One region of the Streptomyces pseudoechinosporeus genome, then DNA from elsewhere that is predicted to be linked to it. Evidence: predicted binding sites of a transcription regulator. Region 1 holds the regulator's gene; each other region holds the start of a gene.
The links. The regulator HrcA, encoded in region 1, represses chaperone genes, less so after heat shock. The targets are predictions, from matches to a motif close to TTNGCACTCNGNNNNNCNGAGTGCNAA.
Positions count from the first base shown of each region.

Region 2: groL (chaperonin GroEL) is a predicted target of HrcA. The motif match lies at 2,090-2,116, and genes of this name have one in related genera.
Region 3: groES (co-chaperone GroES) is a predicted target of HrcA. The motif match lies at 1,935-1,961, and genes of this name have one in related genera.

Region 1 is NZ_BAAGPS010000004.1:414,627-419,653, reverse strand. It holds gene ACYVO6_RS06470 (nitronate monooxygenase) at 1-105, opposite strand, end outside; gene dnaJ (molecular chaperone DnaJ) at 275-1,411, opposite strand; gene hrcA (heat-inducible transcriptional repressor HrcA) at 1,412-2,428, opposite strand; gene ACYVO6_RS06455 (MBL fold metallo-hydrolase) at 2,642-3,388, shown strand; gene ACYVO6_RS06450 (DUF3097 domain-containing protein) at 3,432-4,232, shown strand; gene hemW (radical SAM family heme chaperone HemW) at 4,359-5,027, opposite strand, start outside.
Region 2 is NZ_BAAGPS010000050.1:120,493-125,519, reverse strand. It holds gene thrC (threonine synthase) at 1-1,005, shown strand, start outside; gene ACYVO6_RS34625 (MoaD/ThiS family protein) at 1,068-1,343, shown strand; gene ACYVO6_RS34620 (cold-shock protein) at 1,773-1,976, shown strand; gene groL (chaperonin GroEL) at 2,278-3,903, shown strand; gene ACYVO6_RS34610 (NADH:flavin oxidoreductase) at 4,172-5,027, shown strand, end outside.
Region 3 is NZ_BAAGPS010000002.1:64,085-69,111, forward strand. It holds gene groL (chaperonin GroEL) at 1-1,375, opposite strand, end outside; gene groES (co-chaperone GroES) at 1,480-1,788, opposite strand; gene ACYVO6_RS02740 (polysaccharide deacetylase family protein) at 2,151-2,933, opposite strand; gene ACYVO6_RS02745 (class I SAM-dependent methyltransferase) at 2,994-4,277, shown strand; gene ACYVO6_RS02750 (dipeptidase) at 4,274-5,027, opposite strand, start outside.

The DNA of each region.
Region 1 (5,027 bases):
CCCTGCCTCGGACACGGCCGCGGCGAGCTGCGGCACGGAGACGCCGCCCGCCATCGGGGCCTGCACGATCGGTAGGGGGAAAAGATCGGTCAGTGCGGAGGACATGACGGCATGTTGTCACGTCCCTCCAAGAGGACCGAATCCGGCCTTCCACCCGGCATACGCCAGGGGAATGGGCGTCGGTCAGCACGTACGGCCAAGCCCTCCAGGCACGAGAACAAGCCGCGCTCAGAGCCCCCCGCAGGCGTACTCCAGCCGCGAGAAGGACCTGCCATCAGCGCCCGTTGAACGCGTCCTTCAACCGCGAGAACAGACCCTGCTGCCCTGGCTGGAACTGCCCCGTAGGCCGCTCCTCCCCCCGCAGCTTCGCCAGCTCGCGCAGCAGCCGCTCCTGCTCCACGTCCAGCTTGCTCGGGGTCTGGACCTCGACGTGCACGACGAGGTCGCCGCGACCGCCGCCGCGCAGATGCGTGACACCGCGGCCGTGCAGCGGGATCGACTGGCCGGACTGGGTGCCGGGGCGGATGTCGATCTCCTCCATGCCGTCGAGCGTCTCCAGCGGAACCTTCGTACCGAGCGCCGCCGCGGTCATCGGGAGGGTGACCGTGCAGTGCAGATCGTCGCCACGGCGCTGGAAGGCAGGGTGCGGGACCTCGTGGATCTCGACGTAGAGGTCACCGGCGGGCCCGCCACCGGGACCGACCTCACCCTCTCCGGCGAGCTGGATCCGCGTGCCGTTGTCGACACCGGCCGGGATCTTCACGGTCAGGGTCCGGCGGGAGCGTACGCGTCCGTCGCCCGCGCACTCCGGGCACGGGTTCGGTACGACCGTGCCGAAGCCCTGGCACTGCGGGCAGGGCCGGGACGTCATGACCTGGCCGAGGAAGGACCGCGTGACCTGCGAGACCTCACCGCGGCCACGGCACATGTCACACGTCTGGGCCGAGGTCCCCGGAGCCGCGCCCTCGCCGCTGCACGTGGTGCAGACGATGGCCGTGTCGACCTGGATGTCCTTCGTGGTCCCGAAGGCCGCCTCGTCGAGCTCGACGTCCAGGCGGATCATCGCGTCCTGGCCGCGACGGGTGCGCGAGCGCGGGCCGCGCTGGGACGCCGTACCGAAGAACGCGTCCATGATGTCCGAGAAGTTCCCGAAGCCGCCCGCGCCGAAGCCGCCCGGGCCGCCACCGGCCGCCTGGGACAGCGGGTCGCCGCCGAGGTCGTAGACCTGCTTCTTCTGCGGGTCCGACAACACCTCGTACGCGGCGTTGATCTCCTTGAACCGCTCCTGCGTCTTCGGATCGGGATTGACGTCCGGATGCAGCTCGCGTGCGAGTCTCCGGAAGGCCTTCTTGATCTCGTCCTGTGACGCGTCGCGGCGCACGCCGAGTACGGCGTAGTAGTCCGTGGCCACTTACGACTCCGCCAGGATCTGTCCGACGTACCGTGCCACCGCTCGTACCGCTCCCATCGTTCCCGGGTAATCCATGCGGGTCGGTCCGACCACGCCGAGTTTGGCTACTGCCTCGCCGCCCGAACCGTAACCGACAGAGACGACCGATGTGGAGTTGAGTCCCTCATAGGCGTTCTCATGACCGATGCGCACCGTCATGCCCGAATCGCTTGCCTCGCCAAGGAGTTTGAGGAGGACGACCTGCTCCTCCAATGCTTCCAGGACGGGCCGGATCGTGAGGGGAAAGTCATGTCCGAAGCGGGTGAGATTGGCGGTGCCGCCGATCATCAGCCGCTCCTCGGTCTCCTCGACGAGCGTCTCCAGGAGGGTGGAGAGCACCGTCGAGACCGTGCCGCGGTCCTCGGCCTCGAAGGCCTCCGGCAGGTCCTGCACCAGCTGCGGGACGTCCGTGAAACGGCGGCCCGCGACCCGGCTGTTGAGCCGCGCGCGTAGATCCGCCAGAGACGTCTCCCCGAACGGCGCCGGGCAGTCGACCATGCGCTGCTCGACCCGCCCGGTGTCCGTGATCAGTACGAGCATGACGCGGGCCGGAGCCAGCGCCAGCAGCTCCACGTGCCGCACCGTCGAGCGCGTCAGCGACGGATACTGCACCACCGCGACCTGCCGGGTGAGCTGCGCCAGCAGCCGTACGGTCCGCCCCACCACGTCGTCCAGATCGACGGCGCCGTCGAGGAAGTTCTGGATCGCCCGTCGCTCGGGCGCCGTCATCGGCTTGACGCCCGCGAGCTTGTCGACGAAGAGGCGATAGCCCTTGTCCGTGGGAATGCGTCCGGCGCTGGTGTGCGGCTGCGCGATGTAGCCCTCGTCCTCCAGCGCCGCCATGTCGTTGCGCACGGTCGCCGGGGAGACTCCGAGGTTGTGCCGCTCGGTGAGCGCCTTGGAACCCACCGGCTCTTCCGTGCCCACGTAGTCCTGGACGATGGCGCGGAGCACTTCGAGCCTGCGTTCACTGAGCATCGCGCACACCTCCAGCTGGTCTTTCCCGTGGCCTTCGCCTGGCACTCAGCGCGCACGAGTGCCAGCATCCCGGCTCAAGTGTACGGCCGTCGGGTACGGCCCCGGCAAGGGCGGACCTGGGCCGCTGACCCGAGGTGTACGGGCATGTCCTGCTCTGTCGGGGACATACAGCTAGCGTCGTTGCATGACGGTGACTTGGGAAGAGCCCGCGGGATGCTGAACACGGTCTGGGCGGAGTCGGGGTGGGAGGAACTGGCCCCCGGAGTCGGACGGTGCCGTCTTCCCATGTGGGACTGCACGGTCGGGCTGGTCGTGGGCGAGGGGGCGGCGCTCATGATCGACGCGGGGTCGAGCGTCCGGGAGGGCGTACGGCTGCGCACGGAGGCGCAACGGCTCCTCGGGGGTCGCAGGGTCACCCATCTCGCGCTCACGCATCCCCACTTCGACCATGTCCTCGGGGCGGCGGCGTTCGCGGGGGTCGAGGTCTTCGGGGCGGTGGGCGTGGACCGGGTGCTCGTTCACGACCGCGAAGAGCTGCGCGCGGACGCCGTACGCAACGGCGCCGATCCGCGCGAGGCGGCCGAAGCCGCGGATCTCCTCGTCCGGCCGCGGCACCTGGTGTCCGGCGAGTGGACCCTGGACCTGGGCGGCGGCCGCCAGGTCCTGCTGGCGAACGTGGGCCCCGGCCATACGCTCCACGATCTGGCCGTCCTGGTCCCCGGCAGGCCCGGCGCGGATCCCGCCCCCGAGATCGTCTTCTGCGGCGACCTGGTCGAGGAGTCCTGCGAACCCCAGGCCGGCCCCGACGCCGTACCGTCCCACTGGCCCGCGGCCCTGGACCGGCTGCTCGGCCTGGGCGGCGAGGACGCGGTGTACGTCCCCGGGCACGGCGCCGCGGTGGACGCGGGCTTCGTACGGGCCCAACGGGACGCGCTGGCAAGGCGTTTCGGGGTGTCGTGAGTGTCGTACGTGCCGTGACGGTCGTAAAGGTATCGTCAGCCGAATGCGCCAGTACTCACCGGACCTGACCCCTCCCTGGAAGAAGCGCGGGCCCGTACCGGAGGTCCCGGCAGAGCCGGGCCTGGTCGTCGAGGAGCCCGGCACCGGCTTCTGCGGCGCCGTGATCCGCTGCGAGGCGGCCACGGTCACGCTGGAGGACCGCTTCGGCAAACACCGTGTGTTCCCGCTGGAGCCGCGCGGCTTCCTGCTGGAGGGCCGGGTGGTCACGCTCGTACGTCCGTCGTCGGCGCCGGTACGCCCCACCCGTACGGCCTCCGGCTCGGTGGCCGTCCCGGGCGCCCGCGCCCGCGTGGCCCGTGCCGGGCGCATCTACGTGGAGGGCCGCCACGACGCGGAACTGGTCGAGAAGGTGTGGGGCGACGACCTGCGCATCGAGGGCGTGGTCGTGGAGTACCTGGAGGGCATCGACGACCTCCCGTCCATCGTCGAGGACTTCGCCCCCGGCCCCGATGCCCGCCTGGGGGTCCTGGTCGACCACCTGGTGCCGGGCAGCAAGGAGTCCCGTATCGCGGAGGCGGTGACGAGTGAGCACGCCCTGGTCGTCGGCCACCCGTACATCGACGTCTGGGAGGCCGTGAAGCCCGCGTCGGTGGGCATCGCGGCGTGGCCCCGAGTCCCCCGCGGGCAAGACTGGAAGACGGGCGTCTGCCGGGCGCTGGGCTGGCCGGAGAACACGGGGGCGGCGTGGGGGCGGATCCTTGGCTCCGTGCGCTCGTACAGGGATCTGGAGCCGGCGCTGCTGGGCAGCGTTGAGCGACTCATCGACCACGTGACCGTGCCTTGAAGCTGCTCGATGCGTTGACAGGGCGGGACTGGTGGACAGGTCTCCGCCTATGCGGAGGTTGTCCGCCGATCAGTTCGTCGACCCGGCCGAGCAGGTCGTTGTCCCCGCCGACGCGGGGTTGGCCGGTCAGTCCACCAGGTCCCGCACCACCGCGTCCGCAAGCAGCCGCCCCCGCAGTGTGAGAACCGCGCGGCCCTCGTCGTACGGGCCCGTCTCCAGAAGCCCCTCAGCCAGCGCCCGCCGGGACGCCGCGAGCCCGTCCGGCCTCAGCAAGGACAACGGGCAGCCCTCCCGGAGCCGTAGCTCCAACAGGATCCGCTCCACCCGGCGGTCCTCCTCGGAGAGGAGCTCACGCCCGGCGCCAGGCGACTTGCCCGCCGCCAAGGCGCTCGCATACGCCCCCGGATGCTTCACGTTCCACCACCGCACACCTCCCACATGGCTGTGCGCCCCCGGCCCGGCCCCCCACCAGTCGGCCCCCCGCCAGTACAGCTCGTTGTGCAGGCACCGCCCGGCGGCCGACGTGGCCCAGTTCGACACCTCGTACCAGTCGAACCCCGCCCCCGCCAGCACCTCGTCCGCGATCAGGTACCGGTCCGCGTGGACGTCGTCGTCCGTCATCGGGACCTCGCCCCGGCGGATCCGGCGGGCCAGCTGCGTCCCTTCCTCGACGATCAACGCGTACGCCGACACATGGTCCGGCCCTGCCCCCAGAGCCGCCTCCAACGACGCCCGCCAGTCATCGTCCGACTCCCCCGGCGTCCCGTAGATCAGGTCGAGGTTCACGTGCTCGAA
Region 2 (5,027 bases), on a different contig from region 1:
GTCAAGGCCGACAACCTCGCGCGCGAGCTGGGCGTCGACCCCGGCAAGCTCTTCGTCAAGGACGACTCCGGCAACCCGACGCACTCCTTCAAGGACCGTGTCGTCGCCCAGGCCCTGGAGGCTGCCCGCGTCTTCGGTTTCACGACCCTCTCCTGCTCCTCGACGGGCAACCTCGCCGGTGCCGTCGGCGCCGCCGCCGCCCGCGCCGGCTTCCGTTCCTGCGTGTTCATCCCGCACGACCTGGAGCAGGGCAAGGTCGTCATGGCCGCGGTGTACGGCGGCGAACTCGTCGGCATCGAGGGCAACTACGACGACGTGAACCGCTTCTGCTCCGAGCTGATCGGCGACCCGGCCGGCGAGGGCTGGGGCTTCGTCAACGTCAACTTGCGCCCGTACTACGCCGAGGGCTCCAAGACCCTCGCCTACGAGATCTGCGAGCAGCTCGGCTGGCAGCTCCCCGACCAGCTGGTGGTGCCCATCGCCTCCGGCTCCCAGCTCACGAAGATCGACAAGGGTCTGCAGGAGCTGATCAAGCTCGGGCTCGTCGAGGACAAGCCGTACAAGATCTTCGGCGCCCAGGCCGAGGGGTGCTCGCCGGTGTCCGTCGCCTACAAGGCGGGCCACGACGTCGTACGGCCGCAGAAGCCGAACACGATCGCCAAGTCGCTCGCCATCGGGAACCCCGCGGATGGCCCGTACGTGCTGGACATCGCGCGGCGTACCGGTGGTGCCGTGGAGGACGTCAACGACGAGCAGGTCGTCGACGCGATCAAGCTGCTGGCGCGGACCGAGGGGATCTTCGCGGAGACCGCCGGTGGTGTGACGGTGGGGGTGGCGAAGAAGCTGATCGAGAACGGTCTGCTGGACCCGAGCCTGACGACTGTCGTCCTCAACACCGGTGACGGTCTCAAGACGTTGGATGCGGTGGCCTCCGACACTGGTCTTACCGCGACCATCCGCCCCAGCCTCGAATCGTTCCGTGAGGCCGGGCTCCTCCAGGCGTAGCCCCGTAGACGTACCCCCGCGCCTCTTACGGGGCGCTCCATACCTGACCGGAGGTCATCCGCATGAGCGTCAACGTCCGCATCCCCACCATCCTTCGCACCTACACCGGCGGCAAGGCCGAGGTCGCCGCCGAAGGATCGACCCTCGCCGAGGTCATCGCCGACCTGGAGAAGAACCACACCGGTATCGCGGCGCGCGTCCTGGACGACCAGGGCAAGCTGCGTCGGTTCGTCAACGTCTACGTGAACGACGACGATGTGCGGTTCGAGCAGGGGCTGGAGACGGCGACGCCCGACGGGGCCGGCGTCTCGATCATTCCGGCGGTCGCCGGAGGCTGATCGTTACCGTCGGTAATGCCGGTAACTCAGGGTTCATCGAATTGCCCTCTCCGCGAGATAAGCGGAGGGGGCAATTCTGCATGGTTGAGCGCGGTACAGTTGGGGAACCTGGTGCCTCCCCGGACCGAATGCATGTGCATTCCTGTTCGACGGCCGATAAGAAGCAGCCAAAGTGTGCAGGTCTTTTGCGCCTTTCGCTCCTTTTATGGAGCCCGACTTGCCCAAGTCTAGGGCGAATTCTCCGTACATTCCGGATCGGCCATGCCCAGATTTCTCGTCCGATTGACCTGTTGCAGACGGCAGTTGGGCAGATACATTCAGCCGCGGTCGACGCGTTCCGGCGCACACCCCCAACCGTTGGGGGGTGAGGTCTGACCCGGATCCGCGAAGTGTGGATCTGTGCAAGGGCCAGTAATAGGGGAGTTAGGCATGGCTCAGGGCACCGTCAAGTGGTTCAACGCGGAGAAGGGGTACGGCTTCATCGCGGTCGACGGTGGTGCGGATGTATTCGTCCACTACAGCGCGATTCAGATGGACGGCTACCGCACCCTGGAGGAAGGCCAGCGGGTCGAGTTCGAGATCTCGCAAGGCCAGAAGGGGCCGCAGGCGGACATGGTCCGCGTGGCCGGCTGAAGCACGCGCCGACTGATCTGCAGCGACACGTTCTTCTTCCGAAGGGCTCGTACCTCAAGGGGTACGGGCCCTTCGGCATGCTCACGGGCAGCCCGTCCGCACCCCGGTAGGCGCTTGCACTCGACCACCCCGAGTGCTAATCATTGGCGTTAGCACTCTGAAGGTGAGAGTGACAACGAGGACCGGGTCGGTGAGGCCCGCAGGCCAAGTGGGGCAAGGAACCACGGGGCAGGCAGGCCGTCCGTCGCGGGCGCCAGCGCGGTCCGGAGCAATCCACCCCAGTCCGGGAGGACCACTTCACATGGCCAAGATCATCGCGTTCGACGAGGAGGCGCGGCGAGGCCTCGAGCGCGGCATGAACCAGCTCGCGGACGCCGTCAAGGTGACCCTCGGCCCCAAGGGCCGCAACGTCGTCCTCGAGAAGAAGTGGGGCGCCCCCACGATCACCAACGACGGTGTCTCCATCGCCAAGGAGATCGAGCTCGAGGACCCGTACGAGAAGATCGGCGCCGAGCTGGTCAAGGAGGTCGCGAAGAAGACGGACGACGTCGCCGGTGACGGCACGACGACCGCGACCGTCCTGGCCCAGGCGCTGGTCAAGGAAGGCCTTCGCAACGTCGCCGCCGGTGCCAACCCGATGGCCCTGAAGCGCGGTATCGAGAAGGCCGTCGAGGCGGTCTCCGGTGCCCTGCTCGACCAGGCCAAGGACGTGGAGACCAAGGAGCAGATCGCTTCGACCGCCTCCATCTCCGCCGCCGACACCCAGATCGGCGAGCTCATCGCCGAGGCCATGGACAAGGTCGGCAAGGAAGGCGTCATCACCGTCGAGGAGTCCCAGACCTTCGGTCTGGAGCTGGAGCTCACCGAGGGTATGCGCTTCGACAAGGGCTACATCTCGGCGTACTTCGCCACCGACATGGAGCGTATGGAGGCCGTCCTCGACGACCCGTACATCCTGATCGCCAACTCGAAGATCAGCGCCGTCAAGGACCTGCTGCCGCTCCTCGAGAAGGTCATGCAGTCCGGCAAGCCGCTGCTGATCATCGCCGAGGACGTCGAGGGCGAGGCCCTGTCGACCCTGGTCGTCAACAAGATCCGCGGCACCTTCAAGTCCGTCGCCGTCAAGGCTCCGGGCTTCGGCGACCGCCGTAAGGCCATGCTCGGCGACATCGCCATCCTCACGGGCGGCGAGGTCATCTCCGAGGAGGTCGGCCTCAAGCTGGAGAACGCGACCCTGGACCTCCTGGGCCGCGCCCGCAAGGTCGTCATCACCAAGGACGAGACCACGATCGTCGACGGTGCCGGTGACACCGAGCAGGTCAACGGCCGGGTCAACCAGATCCGCGCCGAGATCGAGAACTCCGACTCGGACTACGACCGCGAGAAGCTCCAGGAGCGCCTGGCGAAGCTGGCCGGCGGCGTGGCCGTCATCAAGGCCGGTGCCGCCACCGAGGTCGAGCTCAAGGAGCGCAAGCACCGCATCGAGGACGCCGTCCGCAACGCGAAGGCTGCCGTCGAGGAGGGCATCGTCGCCGGTGGTGGCGTGGCCCTGCTCCAGGCCGCCACGGTCTTCGAGAAGCTGGAGCTCGAGGGTGACGAGGCGACCGGCGCCAACGCCGTGCGGCTCGCCCTGGAGGCCCCGCTCAAGCAGATCGCCGTCAACGGTGGTCTCGAGGGCGGAGTCGTCGTGGAGAAGGTCCGCAACCTTCAGGTCGGTCACGGTCTGAACGCCGCGACCGGTGAGTACGTCGACATGATCGCCGAGGGCATCATCGACCCGGCGAAGGTCACGCGTTCCGCCCTGCAGAACGCCGCGTCCATCGCCGCGCTGTTCCTCACCACCGAGGCCGTCATCGCCGACAAGCCGGAGAAGGCGGGCGCCGCCCCGGCCGGCGGCGGCATGCCGGGCGGTGACATGGACTTCTGATCCGGTTCTTTCGCCGGGTCGGACCCGTCCGTCCAGTACCGAGGGCGGCATCCCTGTTCGCAGGGGTGCCGCCCTCGGGCGCGTCCGGGGGCGTCCTGGGGTGTGTGCGTCTTGGGCGTGGCCGGGATCACAGGGGATGGGGCGGGGCGGCGGAATGCTGGTGGTGGGTGAGTAGTTGACGCATACGCACGGTAGATGCGTATGCACATACCGTTCGGAATGCCATGCCCGCTCGATGTCTGCCCGACCCCTCCGAGGAGTCCCACACGTGACTGCGACCGCCTCCGCCTCCCGAGCGGCCCAGATTCTGTCCCGGCCCGTTTCCCTGAACGGCCTCACCGTCCCGAACCGGATCGCGATGGCGCCCATGACCCGGTACTTCTCGCCGGGGGGCATCCCGGGGGAGGACGTGGCCTCGTACTACGCGCGCCGGGCCGCCGCCGGTGTCGGACTGATCGTGACCGAGGGGACGTACGTCGGTCATGAGTCGGCCGGGCAGAGCGACGACATCCCGCGCTTTCACGGTGACGAGCAGCTGGCCGGGTGGGCGAAGGTCGCCGAGGCCGTGCACGCGGCGGGCGGGACGATCGTGCCGCAGCTGTGGCACATCGGCATGGTGCGGTCCGCCGGTGAACCCCCGTACGCGGACGCCCCGGCCATCGGCCCGTCCGGCATCCGCCTCGACGGCACGGAGGGCACGGGCAAGGCCATGACCCAGGCCGACCTGGACGACGTCATCGCCGCCTTCGCCGAAGCCGCTGCCGCCGCCGAGCGGATCGGCTTCGACGGAGTCGAACTGCACGGCGCACACGGCTACTTGATCGACCAGTTCCTGTGGTCCGGCACCAATCGCCGCGCCGACGAGTACGGCGGCGACCTGGTGTCCCGTACGAAGTTCGCGGCGGAGATCGTGGCGGCGGTACGCGCGGCGGTGTCGCCCTCCTTCCCGGTCATTTTCCGGTACTCGCAGTGGAAGGCGGAGGCGTACCACGCGAGGCTCGCGGAGTCCCCGTCGGAACTGGAGGCCCTGCTGACCCCGCTCGCCTCGGCCGGTGTGGACGCCTTCCACGCCTCCACGCGCCGCTACTGGCACCCGGAGTTCGACGGCTCGGACCTCAACCTGG
Region 3 (5,027 bases), on a different contig from region 1:
CAGCGTTCTCCGCGATCCAGCGCAGCGGCTCGACGACGGCCTTGCGGACGACGGCGACACCGGTGGCCTCGTCGCCGGTCTTGCCGAGGTTGCCCTCCAGGACCTTCGCGGCGTGGACGAGCGCGGAGCCGCCACCGGAGACGATGCCCTCCTCGACCGCGGCGCGGGTCGCGGAGATGGCGTCCTCCAGACGGTGCTTCTTCTCCTTGAGCTCGACCTCGGTGGCCGCGCCCACACGGATCACGCAGACGCCGCCGGCCAGCTTCGCGAGGCGCTCCTGGAGCTTCTCGCGGTCCCAGTCGGAGTCCGTGGTCTCGATCTCGGCCTTGATCTGGTTGACGCGGCCCGCGACGTCGTCGGACTTGCCGCCGCCGTCGACGATCGTCGTGTCGTCCTTGGTGACGGTCACGCGGCGGGCGGTGCCCAGCACGTCGAGACCGGCCTGGTCGAGCTTGAGGCCGACCTCCTCGGCGATGACGGTGGCACCGGTGAGGGTGGCCATGTCGCCGAGCATCGCCTTGCGGCGGTCGCCGAAGCCGGGAGCCTTCACGGCCACTGCGTTGAACGTGCCGCGGATCTTGTTCACGACCAGGGTCGACAGGGCCTCGCCCTCGACGTCCTCGGCGATGATCAGCAGCGGCTTGGAGGAGTTGGTCTGGATGACCTTCTCCAGCAGCGGCAGCATGTCCTGGATGGAGGAGATCTTGCCCTGGTGGATCAGGATGTACGGGTCGTCGAGGACGGCCTCCATACGCTCCTGGTCCGTGACGAAGTACGGCGACAGGTAGCCCTTGTCGAAGGCCATGCCCTCGGTGAAGTCCAGCTCGAGACCGAAGGTGTTGGACTCCTCGACGGTGATGACACCGTCCTTGCCGACCTTGTCCATCGCCTCGGCGATCAGCTCGCCGACCTGCGGGTCCTGGGCGGACAGACCGGCGACGGCGGCGATGTCGGCCTTCTCGTCGATCGGGCGCGCGGTCGCGAGGAGGTCCTCGGAGATCGCGGCGACGGCCGCGTCGATGCCCTTCTTCAGGGCGGCGGGGGACGCGCCGGCGGCGACGTTCCGCAGGCCCTCGCGCACCAGCGCCTGGGCCAGCACGGTGGCGGTGGTCGTACCGTCACCCGCCACGTCGTTGGTCTTGGTCGCCACCTCCTTCACCAGCTGGACGCCGAGGTTCTCGTACGGGTCCTCGACCTCGACCTCGCGGGCGATGGTAACGCCGTCGTTGGTGATGGTGGGCGCGCCGAACTTCTTGTCGATGACGACGTTGCGGCCCTTGGGGCCGATGGTCACCTTGACCGTGTCGGCCAGCTTGTTGACGCCGCGCTCGAGGGCGCGACGGGCGTCCTCGTCGAACTTCAGGATCTTCGCCATGGAGCTGAGTCAGTCCTTTCGGAAAAAACGAACCGCGCCCCCGGCGCCCGGCTTCTTAGTGGTCGCGGGGGCCAGGGGCGCAGTTCAAAGCAAACCTGGGTGAATTACTTCTCGATGATCGCGAGCACGTCGCGAGCCGAGAGGACGAGGTACTCCTCGCCGTTGTACTTCACCTCGGTGCCGCCGTACTTGCTGTACAGCACGATGTCGCCGGTGTTCACGTCGAGCGGCAGGCGCTCGCCGTTCTCGAAACGGCCCGGGCCTACGGCGAGGACGACGCCCTCCTGGGGCTTCTCCTTCGCGGTGTCCGGAATGACCAGGCCAGAGGCCGTGGTCTGCTCGGCCTCGACGGCCTGGACCACAATGCGGTCCTCAAGCGGCTTGATGGCAACCTTGGAGCTGGCGGTCGTCACGATCCGACCTCCCCCTTCGGAGATCTCACGGGGTTAACTGTCTGAGGTGGCGACCAGGTCGATCCGTCGTCGCGGGTGCCGGACCTGCCCGTCGCGTTGTTGGCACTCTCCACTGGGGAGTGCCAGACCTGAGACTATGACTGTGGTTAGCACTCGGTCAAGCGGAGTGCCAATCGCCTCCGGCGTGTTCGCGGTTATTGGGCACCCTGCACTGGTGTCGCCGGCCGGGCGGGGGTGCCCAGGGTGGGCGGGAATGCGCGGGTGGGTGGGCGGTTAATCGGCCTTGCGGCCTCGTCCTCAAACTCCCCCAGCTACCGCTGGGAGGTGCCCCCAGACAGGCTGATTTGGACGGGCTGGAGTGGCTAGAGGTAGTCCTCCAAGCGCGCCACCGTGTAGCCCTGCGCCTGGATGCGGTGCAGCAATCTGGTCGTCGTCTCCGTGAGCGTGGCGCCGGTCTGACCCTCTGGACAGTGGAGGATGTCGCCCGGCCGTAGGCGGTTCGCGTCGCGCCACAGGACCACCGCCGTTACTCCGCAGTCCGCGGCGGCTCGGAGCGTGTCGTCGTTGTAGGCGCCGTACGGGGGGCGGAAGAGGCGGGGGCGGATTCCGAAGCGTTGCTTGAGTTTGTCCTGTTGGCCGCAGATCTCGGCTCGCTGACCGGCGTAGGGGAGGCCGGGCAGGTAGGGGTGGTCCAGGGTGTGGTTCTGGACGCTCGCGCCTACCGCGCGCAGGCGGCCGAAGTGCGCGTATCCCGGTCCGACGACACTGTCCGTGAGGAACATGCTGACCGGCAGCCGCAGTTCATGGACCATGTCGACGAACCGTGGATCCCGCTCGGCGCCGTCGTCGAAGGTCAGGAAGACGACCTTGTCGCGGGTGGGAACGCGGTCGACGACGGGCGGCAGGCCCGGACCCGCGGGGCGTACGGCGGGGCGGGCGGGTGGTTTCGGCGCCGGGGCGAGCGGAGCGGCAAGGCCCCAGCGGCGGTACGTCGCGGCCGGGATGCCGTGGGCCCGTACCGTCGACGTCGCCTTCTTGTCGAGCCGTTCGATCGGGCTGCCAGGCCGGGCACAGCCGGTGGCGCCGGCGGCGAGCAGTACGGACGTGAGTACGGCTGTGGCCAGGGCGCGGCCCCTCGGCCTCACAGGTGGTCCTCCGGCAGAGCGAGGCTGAAGCCAGTTCCGCCATCTTGTCGTACTGATCGCATGGCCACGGATCCTCACAGGCCATGGGCTGTACGACCCCGCCGACACCGCCACCGGGCGCGCACCATCCACCGACTGGCCCACAATGGGGCCGTGGACGATCACGACCCCCTGGCCTCCTTCGCCGCGCTGCTCACCGAACGCGGACGTTTTCTGCTCGACGAGGTGCGGGAGGTCGAGCCGGCGCAGGAGCTGGCCGTGGCCACGCGGCTGCGGCGGGAGCATCCCGCCGAGCTCGTGTCCGCGGCGATCGCGCAGGCGCGGTGGCGGCAGCGGGCGGTGGGGAAGTTCGGGGGCGCTGACGCCGGACGGATGTTCTTCACGGCGAACGGGGTCGAGCAGGCGACCCGGGCGACGGTCGCGGCGTACCGGGCGCAGCGTTTCACGGAGCTCGGCGTACGGTCCGTCGCCGATCTCTGCTGTGGCATCGGCGGGGACGCGATCGCCCTCGCCCGTGCCGGGGTACGTGTCCTCGCCGTCGATCGCGACCCGCTGACCTGCGCGGTGGCCCGTGCGAACGCCGACGCGCTCGGGCTCGGCGACCTGATCGACGTACGGGAGGCGGATGTCACGGCGGTCGACACGTCCTCGTACGACGCCGTCTTCGTCGACCCTGCCAGGCGTGGAGGGCGGGGCCGCGTCTTCGATCCCGAGGCCTATTCGCCGCCTCTCTCCTGGGCCGTCGAGGCGGCCCTCAAGGCGCCCCGTGCCGCGCTCAAGATCGCGCCCGGAATTCCGCACGAGGCGGTTCCGGGTGACGCCGAGGCCGAGTGGGTCTCGGATTCCGGGGATGTGAAGGAGGCCGTGCTGTGGTTCGGCACAGAGCCCGGGCTCGTGCGCGCCACCCTGCTGCCCGGGCCGCGCAGCCTCCGCGGCCAGGGGCTGCCCGATCCTCAAGTGCGGCCGCCGGGACGGTACTTGTACGAACCCGATGGTGCCGTCATCCGCGCCCACCTGGTCGCGGAGGTGGCCGAGGAGATCGGCGGCGGACTGCTCGACGAGACGATCGCGTACGTCACCGCGGACACCTCGACGCCCACTCCGTACGCCACCGCCTACGAGATCACCGACCAACTTCCCTTCAACGTAAAGAAGTTGAAGGCGCTGCTACGAGAGCGCGAGGTCGGCATCCTGACCGTCAAGAAGCGTGGCTCGGCGGTCGAGCCAGAGGAGCTCCGCCGCAAGGTGAAGCCGCGGGGGCCGAACTCGGCGACGGTGTTCCTGACGCGGGTGCGGGGTGCCCCGACCATGCTGATCGGGCATCCCGTCTCCAGCGACCGTTAACCGTCCAGTTGCGCCAGTGTCGCGTTCGACGGCCCTCTGCGGGAGCGCTCGTCCCGTGCCACGTCCTCCGCCGCGCCCAGGACCCGTACCGCGTTCTGCCAGGTCAGCTTGGCGAGGTCGGGCTTCGACCAGCCGCGGCTGAGGAGTTCGGCGATGAGGTTCGGGTAGCCCGAGACGTCGTGCAGGCCGTCGGGGGTGAAGGCCGTGCCGTCGTAGTCGCCGCCGATGCCGATGTGGTCGATTCCGGCGACCTCGCGCATATGGTCCAGGTGGTCGGCGACCGTCGCGGCCGTGGCGACCGGGCGGGGATGCGCGTCCTCGAAGGCGCGGTGGACCTTCATCGCCTCCGACGTGGTGTCCAGGGGGTGGAAGCCGTGCTCGCGCATGTTCTCGTCCGCCGCCGCCGTCCAGTCGACGGCCGCCTGGAGGACGAACTTCGGGACGAACGTCACCATCGCCACGCCGCCGTTGGCCGGCAGGCGTTCCAGTACGTCGTCGGGGATGTTGCGGGGGTGGTCGCACACCGCGCGCGAGGAGGAGTGGGAGAAGATCACGGGCGCGACGGTCGCGTCGAGGGCGTCGCGCATCGTCGACGGCGCGACGTGCGAGAGGTCCACGAGCATGCCCTCGCGGTTCATCTCCCGGACCACCTCACGGCCGAAGGCCGACAGGCCGCCCACGCCCGGGTCGTCCGTCGCGGAGTCCGCCCAGGGGATGTTGTCGTTGTGGGTGAGCGTCATATAGCGGACG